One region of the Actinokineospora sp. genome, then DNA from elsewhere that is predicted to be linked to it. Evidence: riboswitches for the same ligand, from Rfam matches in the RefSeq annotation. Region 1 holds a riboswitch; the other holds the start of a gene.
The links. Region 1 has a riboswitch for S-adenosylmethionine ahead of ACT4N7_RS20985 (aminotransferase class V-fold PLP-dependent enzyme). Riboswitches for the same ligand answer to the same signal wherever they lie in the genome.

Region 1 (6,844 bases):
CGCGCCCGCGGTGGCGGGCAAGGCGCACGACGCGGTCCGCCGCGCGCTCGCGGCGGCGTTCGGCGTGCGCGGGCAGGACGTGCTGATCGTCACCGGGGACCGCGGCCGCGACAAGGTGATCGAGATCGATCCGGCCCCCGACGACGCCGCCGCGACCCTCGACCGGCTGCTCGCCGACGCCGGTTGAGCGGGGCCTCACCTGCGGCGTTGTCGGCCCGTCGATTACCGCTGGGCGCCGGCGGCAAGACAGAATGGCCGCACGGACGTCGACGGCTGGAGGTGGGGTGACCGATCTGACCCTGGCCCTGGGCATCGGGGCGGCCGTGCTGCTGGTGGCGGTGCTCGCCGTGCGCGTGTCGGTCAGGTTGGGTCTGCCGTCGCTGCTGCTCTACCTCGGACTCGGCGTGCTGATCGGCGAGGCGGGCCTGGGCATCGAGTTCTCCAACGCCGAGTTGACCCAGTCCCTCGGCCTGGCCGCGCTGGTGATGATCCTCGCCGAGGGCGGCCTCACCACCCGCTGGTCCGAGGTGAGATCCGCGCTGTGGCCAGGAATCGCACTGTCCACAGTGGCCGTCGCGGTCAGCGTCGGGGTCACCGGCGCCGTGCTGCACTGGTTGCTGGACTTCGACTGGCGCACCGCGCTGCTCTGGGGCGCGGTGCTCGCCTCGACCGACGCGGCCGCGGTGTTCAGCGTGCTGCGGCGGCTCTCGGTCACCCGGCGGTTGGTCGGCTCGCTGGAACTGGAGAGCGGCATGAACGACGCGCCGTGCTACATCGCGGTCGTGCTGCTGACCTCCACCGCGCCGATCGACTGGACACTGCCGTTCACCCTGGTCTACGAACTCGGGGTCGGCGCGGTCCTCGGCCTCGGCCTCGGCTGGGTCGGCACGCACACCCTGCGCCGCGCGGCCCTGCCCGCCACCGGCCTCTATCCACTCGCCACGGTCGCGGTGTGCGTGCTCGCGTTCGCGGGCGGCCAGGCCGTGCACGCCTCCGGTCTGCTCGCCACCTACCTCGCGGCGTTGGTACTGGGCAATTCCCGCCTGCCGCACCGGTCGGACACGGTGTCCTTCGCCGAGGGATTGGGCTGGCTGGCCCAGATCGGCCTGTTCGTCCTCTTGGGACTGTTCGCCTCGCCCTCGCGGCTGCTCGACGCCGTGGTGCCCGGGCTGGTGGCCGGGGTGGTGGTCACCCTGCTCGCCCGCCCGCTGTCGGTGCTGGTGTCGACAACGCCGTTCCGCGTGCCGTGGCGGGAACAGGTCTTCTTGTCCTGGGCCGGGCTGCGCGGTGCCGTGCCGATCGTGTTGGCGATGATCCCGCTGTCGCAGAACCTGCCCGGCGCCCAGCAGTTGGTCGACGCCGTCTTCGTGCTGGTCATCGTGCTCACCCTGGTGCAGGGCAGCACGCTGGGGCTGCTCGCCAAGGCGCTGAACCTCGACCCCGGGGCGAAGACCAAGGAGGTCGAAGTCGACGTCGCCACCCTCGACGACCTCGACGCCGAACTGCTGCAGGTGTCCATCCCGGTGGGCTCGAAGCTGCACGGGGTCTACCTGTCCGAGTTGCGGCTGCCGCCCGGGGCGTCGGTGAGCCTGGTCGCCAGGGACGGCAAGGGATTCACCCCGGTGTTGACCACCCGCCTGCAGGAGGGCGACCACCTGCTCGTCGTGTCCACCCAGGCCGCGCGCTCGGCCACCGAGAACCGCATCCGCGCGGTCGACCGCGCCGGCCGCTACGCGCGCTGGAAGGGCGAGACCGGCGCGGAGTAGCCGCTCCCACGATGCGGGCGGCGCCGCACCCCGCGCCGCCGCTGCGGTATCGTGGCCGCCAAGGTCATGAGTGCCAGCGTCAAGCCCCGGCTCGCTGGTCGGCAACCCTCCAACCGCGGTGGGGTGCCCCGGGTGAGGACCTGGCCCCCCGCGCGGTGCGGGCGGGCAAGCGCGGACCCGTCGCGGGTCCGACCGGACCCGGAGGTCTGCTCGTGCCGCTCGCCGCTCCCCCTGTCCAGGTCACCGTTCCGCCCGTGGTGGGCGCGCGGCTGGCCGTCCCGCTGGTCGACGGCCGCCGGGTGACCTACGCCAACCTCGACCACGCGGCCAGCGCGCCGTGTCTGGAGGCGGTCCGCGACGCCGTGGACGAGTTGCTGCCCTGGTACGCCAGCGTCCACCGCGGCGCCGGGTTCGCCTCCCAGGTCTGCACTCGGGTCTACGACCAGGCCCGCGACACGGTGCGCGCGTTCGTCGGCGCCCGCCGCACGGACGCCGTGGTGTTCACCCGCAACACCACCGACAGCCTGAACCTGCTGGCCAGGTCGCTGCCCAAGGGCACATCCGTGGTGCTGTTCGACACCGAGCACCACGCCGCGCTGCTGCCGTGGCGCGGCCCCCGGGTGCACCGGATCGAGACGCCCGCCAGTCCCGGCGACGCCGTGCTCGCGCTCGGCGCCGCGCTCGCCGGGCTGCCGGTCGGCCCGCGGCTGGTGGTGCTGAGTGGCGCGTCCAACGTCACGGGGGAGCTGTGGCCGGTCGCCGCGCTGGCCGAGGTGGCCCGCGCGCACGGCGCCCGGACCGTGCTCGACGCCGCGCAGCTCGCCCCGCACCGGCCGGTCGACCTGCGCGCCCTCGACGTCGACTACGCGGTGCTCTCCGGCCACAAGCTCTACGCCCCGTTCGGCGCGGGCGCGCTGATCGGCCGCGCCGACTGGTTGCGGGCGGCCGAGCCGTACCTGGTCGGCGGCGGCGCCACCCGCCAGGTCGTGGACTGGGGCGACCGGTTGGGCGTGTCGTGGTCCAAGGTGCCCGAGCGGCACGAGGCGGGCTCGCCCAACGTCGTCGGCGTGCACGCGCTCGCGGTGGCCTGCGAGACCATCACCCGGCACGGCTGGGCCGCGGTGACCGAGCACGAAAAGGTGCTGCTGCACCGCTTGCGCGCAGGCTTGGCCACCGTGCCAGGCCTGCGCGAACTCGCCCTGTTCGGGCCAGGGCACGACCGGGTCGGCGTGGTCAGCTTCACCGTCGACGGGCTCGACCCCGGCCTGGCCGCCGCGGCGCTGTCGGCCGAGCACGGCATCGGCGTACGCGACGGCGCGTTCTGCGCGCACATCGCCACCCGCAGGCTGCTCGGCCGCGTCGACGCCACCCAGTCCCGCGCGCTGCGGGCGAGTGTCGGGCTCGGCACCACGGCCGAGCACGTCGACCGGCTGGTCGCCGCGCTGTGCTCGCTGGCCGCCGACGGACCCCGCGCGGCCTATGAGCTCGTGGACGGCCGGTGGGCGCCGGTCGACGACCCGCGCCCGCTGCCGCCGTTCCTGCGGGAGGCGGCCTGACCCGGCGTTTCCGCCTGCATGGACAATGGGCCGGTGAGCACCGAGCGCGGCGACGACCGCGGCACCGAGACCGATCCGGCCGCCCCGGCCCCCGAGCCGCCCGCCCGCCGGGGCGTGCTGCTGTTGTCCGCGGCGGTCGTGGTCTTCGCGCTCGACCTGGTCACCAAGATCATCGCCACCGCGACCCTGGAGGGCGAGGCCCCGATCCGGCTGCTCGGCGGCGCGGTCTACCTGCAACTCGTCCGCAATCCGGGCGCCGCGTTCTCGATGGCCACCGGGATGACCTGGCTGCTCACCCTGGTCGCCGCCGGGGTGGTGGTCGCGATCATCTGGATCATGCCGAAGCTGCGGTCGGTGGGCTGGGCGATCGGCCTCGGGCTGGTGCTCGCGGGCGCGCTGGGCAACCTGACCGACCGGATGTTCCGCGCACCCGGCCCCTTCCAGGGCCACGTCGTGGACTTCGTGTCCGTGTTCGCCCCCAACGGGGACTTCTTCCCGGTGTTCAACGTGGCCGACTCCGGGATCACCGTGGGCGGCGTGCTGATCGTCATCATGGCGATGATGGGCCGCGACTACGACGGCCGCTCTACTCGTAAGCAGGACAATTCATGAGCGAGCTTGCGCGCGAGCCACTGTCACAGGGTGTCCGCGAGCGGCATCACCGAGCCTGCGAGGGGATGGCATGAGTGCATCCAGGACGTTGCCGGTGCCCGATGGCCTCGACGGCATGCGGGTGGACGCCGGGCTGTCGAAGCTGCTCGGGCTCTCCCGCACGGTGGTCGCCGCCCTCGCCGAGTCCGGCGACGTGCTGGTCGACGGCCACCCCGCGGGCAAGTCCGACCGGCTGCTCGCCGGGACCTGGCTGGAGGTCACCCTGCCGGAGCCGGACCGGCCGATCGAGGTCCAGGCCATCCCGGTCGACGGGCTGATCGTGCTGCACCAGGACGACGACATCGTGGTCGTGGACAAGCCGGTCGGCGTGGCCGCGCACCCCAGCCCCGGCTGGAGCGGCCCCACGGTCATCGGCGGCCTGGCCGCGGCGGGCATTCGGATCGCCACCTCGGGCGCCGCCGAGCGCCAGGGCATCGTGCACCGGCTCGACGTCGGCACCACGGGCGTCATGGCGGTCGCCAAGAGCGAGCACGCCTACACCGCGCTCAAGCGCGCGTTCAAGGAGCGCACCGTCGAGAAGCGCTACTCCGCGCTCGTGCAGGGCCACCCGGACCCCAGCGTCGGCACCATCGACGCCCCGATCGACCGCCACCCCCGCCACGACTACCGGTGGGCGGTGGTCGCGGGCGGCAAGCCGAGCATCACGCACTACGAGACCATCGAGGCGTTCCGCGCCGCGTCGCTGCTCGACGTGAAGCTGGAAACCGGTCGCACGCACCAGATCCGGGTGCACTTCGCCGCCCTGCGCCACCCCTGCGTCGGCGACCTGACCTACGGCGCCGACCCGGTCCTGGCGAAGCGGCTCGGCGTCACCCGGCAGTGGCTGCACGCCCGCACCCTCGGTTTCCACCACCCCGACGACGGCCGCTGGGTCGAGTTCGCCAGCACCTACCCCGCCGATCTCGCCGCCGCGCTGGACGTCCTCGCCGCCGACTACTGAGTTCTGGGCTAGGTTTGGACGCACTGTGGGGACGGCCAAGGGTGGTGCGATGAAAGATCAGCGTGGCACGGACGACGGGGGAGACCCGTTCGCGACCGGCGGCCACGGCCGCTTCATGTCCGACGGTGTGGCCCCGCCGGTCATCGGCGCCTTACCGATGGACGACGTGGACGAGACGGTGCGGGTGAACCCGGGCGACCTCACTCGCGGCCCGGCGCACGACGAGACGGTTCGGGTCGACCGGCGCGAGGTGGTCTACGACCGCGATCCGCCGACGAGCCCGATCCCGGCCGCGGCGGCCGAGCCGGCGAAGAAGGGCTGGCTGGGCAAGCTGTTCGGCCGCGCGTGACTAGGGCCTGGTTCAGATGTGGCGCACGCGATAGCCGCGCCGAGGTGGCCCCTGACGGCACGGACGAATCGCCCGAATACAACCCGGTATGAGAGACGATCCGTCGGCACCGCCAGGAACCACCTCGATCACGACTCTCACGCACCCCACATCTGAACCAGGCCCTAGTTCTCGACGGCCCAGGTCAGGGTGCGGGCTTCCTCGTCCGGGCGGGGGCTCCAACGGACGTGGGTGATCTCCGTGTCCTCCGGCAGCACGTACACCGTGTGGCCGCCCGCGGTCTGCCCCGGTGAGACGCCGATCCGGTGCGCGGGACGCGACGACAGCGACACCGGCGCCTTGGAGATCGACCGGCCGTCCGGCGTCACCAGCACCAGGTACATGTCCGGCAGCGCCTCGAACCGCATCGAGCCGCGGTTGGTCAACTCCGTGTGCACGACGATCGACCGTTCGCCCTGCTGCAGCGAATATCCCGCCGCGGTGAACAGGTAGTCGGCCGGGTCGACGACCTCGACGAGCTGGATCGCGAGCCGCTCGCCCTCCAGGCCCTCGGCCTCCAGCTTCGACCCGACCCGACCCTCACGCGGCGGACGCGTGGCCGGCTGGGTGCGGTCGACCGGGATCTGCGGCGGCTGGTCGCCGCGCGCCCAGGACGAGCTCTGCGGCGGCCCCCACGTGCTCATCGGGCCGTCCGGCGCCGGGAACGGTTGGCTCGCCGGGCCCGCCTGCGCGGGGAACGGCTGGCTGGCCGGTCCGGTGCGCACCGGGTACGGGCCGCTCGGGCCGTGCGCCTGGTGTTGGCCGGACTGCGGGTATCCCGGCGGCGGGTACGGGGGCTGCTGCGGGTAGCCCCCGGGCCCGGGCGGGTAGCCCCCGGAAGGGGCGCCATACCCCGCCTGCGGAGGCATCCGGTCCAGAATCGCCCGCAGCCGGTGAGGGTCGCACTCGACGCCGACGAGCAGCGGCAGACCGGCACCGGACAGCGCGACGAGCCGGGCGGCGACCTCACGCGGATCCATGCCGAGCCGGGCGGCCACCTCGTGCACCGCCGCCCTGCCCATGTCGGCGACCGCCCTGAGCAGGCGGGTATCCACTGAGTCCGTCGCGACCACGGATCGCACGCTACCCGGTCGGCCGAAACACCGCGTCGGAAGCCGAGTCGCGACACGGTGATGATCCTGATGGTGATCATCCGTTCACGCGGGGCGTCGGTGGCGCGGGGTCGGTGCGCACACGCCCGCGTCGGCAGTTGTGCATCGTCGCGGCGGTGCACGAGGATGGTCAGGTGCTACCCGATCGCCGCGGCCGGTTTCTCCAGGACGCGATGCAGGACGCCGCCAGCGCGTACCGGCGCGGTCAGGCCGCCGCAGGTGGGTCCACGGACCGGGTAGTCAGAGCCCAGATGGGCGTCATCGACACCTTCCGCGACTCAGTGGCGCGGGAGGTGCGCCAAGGCCCGTCCGGCACGTGGCGCGGGCGCTGGCGTCAGTTGCGGTACCTGCGCAGATGCGTGGTGTCGATGCACCGAGCCGCGGCCTCCATCGAGATCCTCAACCGCCTG
Region 2 (6,844 bases), on a different contig from region 1:
GCTCCCGCTCGTCACCGCGGCGTCGGACTGTCCGACGGAACAGGCACGGAACAAGGTGGGCTGCCCAACGGCAGCCAACTATGCCTGTGCTCGGTGACGGCTGAGTCCTACAACGTCGCCGATGTGGCCATCAGCGCACTCCTGGCGAGCTCGCCCTCGACGGCGACCGACCAGAGTTGATCAACGATGCGGTGGTGGGCGGCGATCTGCTCCGGGTCGCCGATCCTCAGCTCGGAGGTCAGCGTATCGGCGAGGACTGCCGAGTCGTCGTGCACGATGAACCCGTTGGTCACAACGAAGGGAAGCCGCCGTCCGCTCGGCAGGAAGCCCAAGCGGATGTTCGGCACGCCGATCGCGGAGACCATGCGGTCGATCTGTCCACGGAGCACGGGTACCTCGCACACCGGATGTCGCACGGCCGCCTCAGCGACGATGAACTCGAACGAGCGACCGGACTCGTACAGCACCTGCTGGCGGCGCAGGCGAGCCTGCACGGCGTCGTCGATGTCGTCGGTGGTCTCATGTAGGGCGGTCTGCGTGGTAAAGATCGCGCGGGCGTAGTCGGCGGTCTGGAGTAGGCCGGGCACGGCGAGCATCTCGACAGCGCGGACCCGGATCACGGCCTGTTCGGCGGCTGCGATCTCGCCCTGACGGGCGCGGTGTCCGGCACGGATCTCCCGGTGCCAGACGGCCTGATGCACGCGGAGGTCGGCCAGCTCGTCGAGCAGGGCGAGGCGCGTTGCGTCGTCGACGTCAAGCGTGTCGCACCAGTCGGTAACGTCGCTGTCGGTGGGCGTCTGCTTTCCGGTCTCGATCTTCGAGACTTTCGGTTGGCGGGTGCCGAGCGCGGCGGCGAAGTCGCGGCCGTTCATGCCGGATCGGGCGCGCAATTCGCCGAGCTTCGCGCCGTATGCGGCGCGGCGCTGCTCGAAGTCGGTCACTTGGCCTCACCTGTGCACTGCGAACTCTCGCTCTCGGTTTGGTTGGGCAGCTTCCCATGTCCGGCGGCGGATGGCGCGAAGGTGGGCGATCTTCGCTGGGTCGGTGACAAGTATGGCGTGGGTGAAAGTGCCGTCGACGAAGTGCAGTGTGGCGACGACCTGGTTGTCGAAGAGCCAGAAGTCCTCGTCCAAAGGAACGCCGAGTGCTGCGGCGTCGGGGCGGTCCAGCACGCGCAACTGTTCCCCGGCGGGCACGTTGCAGCGGGCGGCGAGATCCATCACGAACCGCTGATATTCGGTCGGCGGCACATCGAGCACGCGGACCCGTTCGACGCGCCGCCCGTTGCTGGGGAGGCTGCGCAGGAGGTCGAGGTAGTCGGAGGCCCAGGTGTCGTCGGGCGGTAGCCCAGCGGCGAACCGACTCACGGCGTCGGCTTCGTGGGGCTCGCGGTAGGCGGTCAGTGTTTCCAGCCGGAACGCCGAGTCCGTGAAGGTGGTGAACAGCTTCGCGAACTCGGCGCGGCCGAGCTGTCGGTCCATCAGCGGGGCGCGAAGTTGAGCAGGGCCTTGGGGATCTCGACCACGGTCTCGCCTTCGGGCAGGCCGCGGGCGCGCAGGGTGGCAAGCGCTTCGGGGTCGGTGACTTGGTAGCCCTGGACCAGGTAGGTGCCACGGTCGGTCTCATAGAGGTTCGGGCACGTTGTGGTGCCACTGGTGGTGCCCAGGTGAGTGAGTTTCACGAGTCCTCCGGTGATCGGTTCGGCGACGGGCGTCGCATCCATCGAACCGCTTCGATTCGCGGATGGGATCGCCCGATCGTGTGAATCACACCGAATATTCTCATCTGATTCTTGTTTGACTCTCACGTGTGGCGCAGAGTGTGGGCATATCTCGCCGCGCACCCGCCGCGCCGAGACGACCGGGTTCGTCGTCGCGCCACCGTCGACACGTCATGAGCGGGTTTGCAGCGGACATCCAGTTCGGAAAGTGAGCGCGGAGAGGTGGTCGCGGTGAAGTGGTCGGGTTCTTCGAGTTGATGGCCTACGCGTGGTTCGTGGTGCCGTTGCTGGTGTGGGCGGTATTGGTGGAGCGCCGTCCGGTCCGCCGCCACCGCCGCGCGAACCGTCGTCTGCTGCGCCGGGCGCGCTCCCACGACCGCCGGGTCGCCATGGCCGCCTCCCCGCAGCCGGCGGCGGCCCGGCCCCGAACCCCGGTCGGCACGGCAGACCCCCGAGCTGTCGCGTCGACCGGCCACCAGGGGCGGGCCCGGTGAACGGCCACTACGACATCGTCGACCCGCGACTCGCCGAACTCGTCGAGGTGCTCAACCTGCTGCCGAAGATGGTCGTCAACCTCAGCCTCGACGTCATGACCTCGACGCGGATCGACCCCGACCGGTGGGTCGAACTGCGCGGCGTGCTGCGCGACGCACTCGACCTACTCCCCACCCCACCACTCGTCCTCACCGAACACGACGACGACATCGGCGACTCCGGCGCTCGGTGACCCCGTCCGATCCGATCAACCCTGAGGGGACCCTCATGCGTGCTGGACAAGTCCGTCGACCTGACCAGGAATTGCGCTCAGCCTAGTTGCACTCGAACAATGACTGATGGTGAGCCCGGTCCGTGCGGGAAATGATCGTGCGCGATGGATCGGGCACGCTCAGTGTGATTCTGCCCGAAAGGGTAACGAAATCCCCCAGGTGACGACCTAAATCGTCGACTGGGAGGTGAAATGTCCGTGGCCCGCCGGAGTGCCCGGGTCGTCGCCTGCATCGCGGTGATGATCTTCGCGCTCAGTGCTTGTTCGAGCGACACCAGTGGTTCCATCGCCGGAACGCAGGTGGCGAAGCTCGGCAGGCAGATCGATATCAGCTCCAGCGGCAGCCCGCCGCTGGCCGCGCTCTGGCTCGACAGCGTCGAATCCGTCCGCTGTACCGAGCGGGGAAGTCTGCCACCCAACAACGGTCACTATCTGGCCGTGACGATCGTGCTGCGGACCACCGAGGAGTACGAGCCGGATTGGGGGTGGTGGATGAGCGCGACCGATTTCGCGACCTACGACGCCGACGGAAATGCCACCGGCAAAGGCATCTTCACCTCGTGTCTGCCGGTACAGCGCTACCTGCCCGACGACTTCTACCTCGCCGACGCGGGCTACTACGGCGTCGTCCTGCTCGACTCCAGCAGCGAACACGGCACCCTGACCTACAAGCCGCACAACATGCCCGCCGAGGTCACCGGCTGGCGCTGGCAGTACTAGGCGTGTACCTGCGGCGGCACCGGCCGGTGCGTCTCGTCGCCGCCGATGACGCGGGCGCCGGGGACCGGGCCGTGGGCGACGCGGACTGTTCGGCAGACGCCCGCGCCGGACAGTTCGGCGGCGACCCGCAGGGCCGAGTCGGCGTCCTCGCAGAGGAACGCGCAGGTCGGGCCCGAGCCGGACACCGTGCCCGCGAGCGCGCCCGCGCTGACCCCGGCCCGGAGCGTGCGGCGCAGCCCAGGCCGCAGCGACACCGACGCGGCCTGCAGGTCGTTGCCCAGCAGCAGCGCCAACTGGCGCGGATCGCCGCTGGTCAGGGCCGCCAGAACGGGTTCGACAGCGCCGACGCGCGGCGGGTCGCCCTCGGCGCGCAGCCGGTCGAGTTCGGTGTAGACCTTCGGGGTCGACAGGCCGCGCCGGTCGAAGGCCAGCACCCAGTGGTAGGTGTGCCTGGACAGCACCGGCACCAACTGCTCGCCGCGGCCGGTGCCCAGCGCGGTGCCGCCGTAGAGCACGAACGGCACGTCGCTGCCCAGCCGCGCGGCGACGGTGGCCAGGTCGTCGCGGGTGGTCTCCAGGCGCCAGAGGGCGGCGAGGCCGACCAGGGCCGCAGCCGCGTCGGCGCTGCCGCCCGCCATCCCGCCGGACACGGGGATGCCCTTGCGGATCACCACGCGGATCTTCGGCTCGTCCGGGTCGCGGCCCACGTGCCGGGCCAACTCCTGCACGGCGCGCCAGGCCAGGTTGCTCGCGCCGGTCGGCACCGCGTCGGCGCCCTCGCCGTGCACCTCGACGCCCGGCTCGTCCGCGACGGCCACGGTGACCTCGTCGGTCAGCGACAGGGCCTGGAAGACGGTGGCCAGCTCGTGGTAGCCGTCCGGCCGCGCGTCGCCGACGGCGAGGTGCAGGTTCACCTTGGACGGCACACGGACGGTCACCGGCGGGGGCACGACTGCGAGCACCTGACCAGCCTACGGGCGCGGTCGGCGCGACTCCGCCCGCCCACCGACATGCGGCACGCGGGCGGAGTCGGGAATCCGGTCAGGCGGCGATGCCCTGCGGTCCCCGCAGACCCTGGCGCACGAGGCCGCCGCGGTCGGCGATCCAGGCCAGCGCGGAGTCCGAGTGCGCGCCGGTGACCCCGAGCAGGAACCGGGCGACCGGGGTCTCGCCGACCCGGGTGAGCCCGCCGCCGAGGACCGAGATGGCGGCGCCGAAGCGGCCGGTGGCCTCCGGCAGCAGTGCGCCGACGGCGGCGAAGCCGATCAGCACGACCTCGGCGAGCCGGTCGTGCTGGGCGCGCGCCGCGGGCGGGGCGTCGATGGCGGGCAGCACCGCGCCCGCGAGCAGGCTGTCCGGGGCCTGGATCAACGAGAGCAGGTGGCCGCTCTCCTGGACGCGGCCGTCGACGAGCAGCGCCACCTCGTCGGCGACGCGCCGGATCACGCCCGCGTCGCTGGTGACGACCAGCACCGTGGCGCCCAGTTCGGCGCGCGCCCGATCCAGGACGGTGAGCACTCCGGCGGCGGCGTCGGCGTCGAGGCCCTTGGTTGGCTCGTCGGCCAGCAGCAGGCCGGGGTCGCCGACCAGCGCACGGGCCACCGCCACCCTGGCCTGCTGACCGGGGGTCAGCGCGTCGGGGTAGAGGGCGGCCTTGTCGGTGAGCCCGATCAGGTCGAGCAGCTTGCCGACCTTCGTGCGGCGTTGCGGGCCGTCGACGCCCGCCTGCTCCAGCGGCAGCGCGATGTTGCCCGCCGCGGTGCGCTGGGGCAGCAGGTCGCCGTACTGCACGACGCCGATCCGCCTGCGCGCGGCGCGCAGCCTGCGCGGGTCGAGGCTCGCGATGTTGTGGCCCTCGACGCGGATCACGCCGCTGTCGGGGCGTTCCTGGAGGGACACCAGGCGGGCCAGGGTCGACTTGCCGGAGCCCTGCGGCCCGACGACGCCGGTGATGGCGCCCGCGGCGACGTCCAGGCTGACGTCGTCCAGGGCGACGACGGGGCCGGTGGTGCCCCAGAACGACTTGCTCAGATTCTCAACGGTGATCACGATCTACTCCAACGCGGCGTGACGGCAGGCCACCCGGACGGTCCACTGTGGACGGTCGGGCGGACGAACCTCGGGGGATGCGAACGACGTACTGGCTGCTTCGAGCTAGCTACGCATTCGGCGACACGCGGTCACGCCGCGCTTACACTGGTCGATGACCCGCCTGCTGGTCAGGATCTCCATCGTCTCAGTCCTCCATCGTTCCTGGCGGTAGCACCTGCCCACGGGGGTGGTTGCTGCGGCGTCCTAGAGCCAGGTCTCTCAGCCGCTCGGGATGGATAGCGAAACCGAGTACACCCGATCCCGGCGCATGAGCGCAAGGTGCCTGTGCGGGTTGGCATGACGGGGTACCTAAGATCACACCGACGAAGTAGTCCACCGCTTACGCGCGGCTCGCAATGCGCACGAAATCGTCGACCGTGAGCTGCTCGCCCCGCCGCTTCGGGTCCACGCCCGCCGCGGTGAGCACCTCTTCGGCCCGAGCGGCCGATCCCGCCCACCCGGCCAGCGCGGCCCGCAGCGTCTTGCGGCGCTGTGCGAAGGCCGCGTCCACGACGGCGAACACGGCCGCCCGGTCGGCGTCGGGCGTCGGCCTGCGGGTCATCAGCACGAGGGCGGAGTCGACGTTGGGTACCGGCCAGAACACCGAGCGCGGCACCGTGGCCACCCGGCGGGCCTGGGCATACCAGGCGACCTTGACGCTGGGCACGCCGTAGACCTTGCCGCCCGGGCCCGCCGCCATCCGGTCGGCGACCTCGGCCTGCACCATGACCAGCACCGTGCGCAGCGACGGCAGCTCGGCCAGCAGGTGCAGCACGACGGGCACGGCGATGTTGTAGGGCAGGTTCGCGACGAGCGCGGTGGGCTCGCCGTCGAGCTGGTCGGCCCGCACGCGCAGCGCGTCGGCGGGCAGCACGGTCAGCCGGTCGGCCAGGTCCGGGGCGCGTTCGCGGGCGGTGGCGGGCAGCCGCGCGGCCAGCACCGGGTCGATCTCGACGGCGAGCACCCTGGCGCACGCGGGCAGCAGCGCGAGGGTGAGCGAGCCGAGGCCGGGGCCGACTTCGAGGACCACGTCCGCGGGGTCGAGCCCGGCGGCGGCCACGATCCGGCGGACGGTGTTGGGGTCGTGCACGAAGTTCTGGCCGAGCTTCTTGGTGGGCCGGACGTCGAGTTCGGCGGCGAGCCTGCGCACGTCCACGGGCCCGAGCAGCGCCGATCCACCCACCGTCACCCGGGTGAGCCTACGCAGGGCCCGCCGGTCACCCGGCCCGTGGTTCCCGGCCCGCGATGATGTCGCCGATGTTGTTCAGCGCCGGGTTCTCCGGGTGGTTGTCGAAGTACTGGCTGTGCGGGTCGTCGCCGGGCAGGGACACGGGTGTGTCGGACTCGAACTGCCGGGCGCCGAACTCCTCGTTCGACGGGTCCCGGCCGTGGTTGACCAGGTTGTCGGCGATCCAGTCGCCGTCGGTCTCGGTCACCCACACGTGGCCGGGCGGCAGGTTGAGCTGGTCCGCGTGATCCACCCCGAGGCCGATGCTGCCCGCCGAGACGAACTCGTCCACCGGCAGGACTTCGTCGCGCGCTGCGGC

Region 2: it holds a riboswitch for S-adenosylmethionine, as region 1 does, so the genes downstream of both, ACT4N7_RS19520 (methionine ABC transporter ATP-binding protein) here and ACT4N7_RS20985 (aminotransferase class V-fold PLP-dependent enzyme) in region 1, are expected to answer to the same signal.

What each region holds. Positions count from the first base shown of each region.
Region 1 is NZ_JBQTHF010000060.1:34,096-40,939, reverse strand. Features, by position in the region: gene ACT4N7_RS20995 (DUF167 domain-containing protein) at 1-187, shown strand, start outside; gene ACT4N7_RS20990 (potassium/proton antiporter) at 285-1,766, shown strand; SAM riboswitch class IV at 1,829-1,944, shown strand; gene ACT4N7_RS20985 (aminotransferase class V-fold PLP-dependent enzyme) at 1,979-3,322, shown strand; gene lspA (signal peptidase II) at 3,341-3,934, shown strand; gene ACT4N7_RS20975 (RluA family pseudouridine synthase) at 4,005-4,934, shown strand; gene ACT4N7_RS20970 (hypothetical protein) at 4,984-5,283, shown strand; gene ACT4N7_RS20965 (AsnC family protein) at 5,448-6,395, opposite strand; gene ACT4N7_RS20960 (hypothetical protein) at 6,569-6,844, shown strand, end outside.
Region 2 is NZ_JBQTHF010000056.1:100,024-106,867, reverse strand. Features, by position in the region: gene ACT4N7_RS19555 (helix-turn-helix domain-containing protein) at 108-941, opposite strand; gene ACT4N7_RS19550 (DUF6879 family protein) at 948-1,481, opposite strand; gene ACT4N7_RS19545 (hypothetical protein) at 1,481-1,681, opposite strand; gene ACT4N7_RS19540 (hypothetical protein) at 1,957-2,214, shown strand; gene ACT4N7_RS19535 (hypothetical protein) at 2,211-2,447, shown strand; gene ACT4N7_RS19530 (hypothetical protein) at 2,685-3,206, shown strand; gene ACT4N7_RS19525 (4-(cytidine 5'-diphospho)-2-C-methyl-D-erythritol kinase) at 3,203-4,168, opposite strand; gene ACT4N7_RS19520 (methionine ABC transporter ATP-binding protein) at 4,248-5,255, opposite strand; SAM riboswitch class I at 5,448-5,536, opposite strand; gene rsmA (16S rRNA (adenine(1518)-N(6)/adenine(1519)-N(6))-dimethyltransferase RsmA) at 5,638-6,486, opposite strand; gene ACT4N7_RS19510 (alpha/beta hydrolase) at 6,515-6,844, opposite strand, start outside.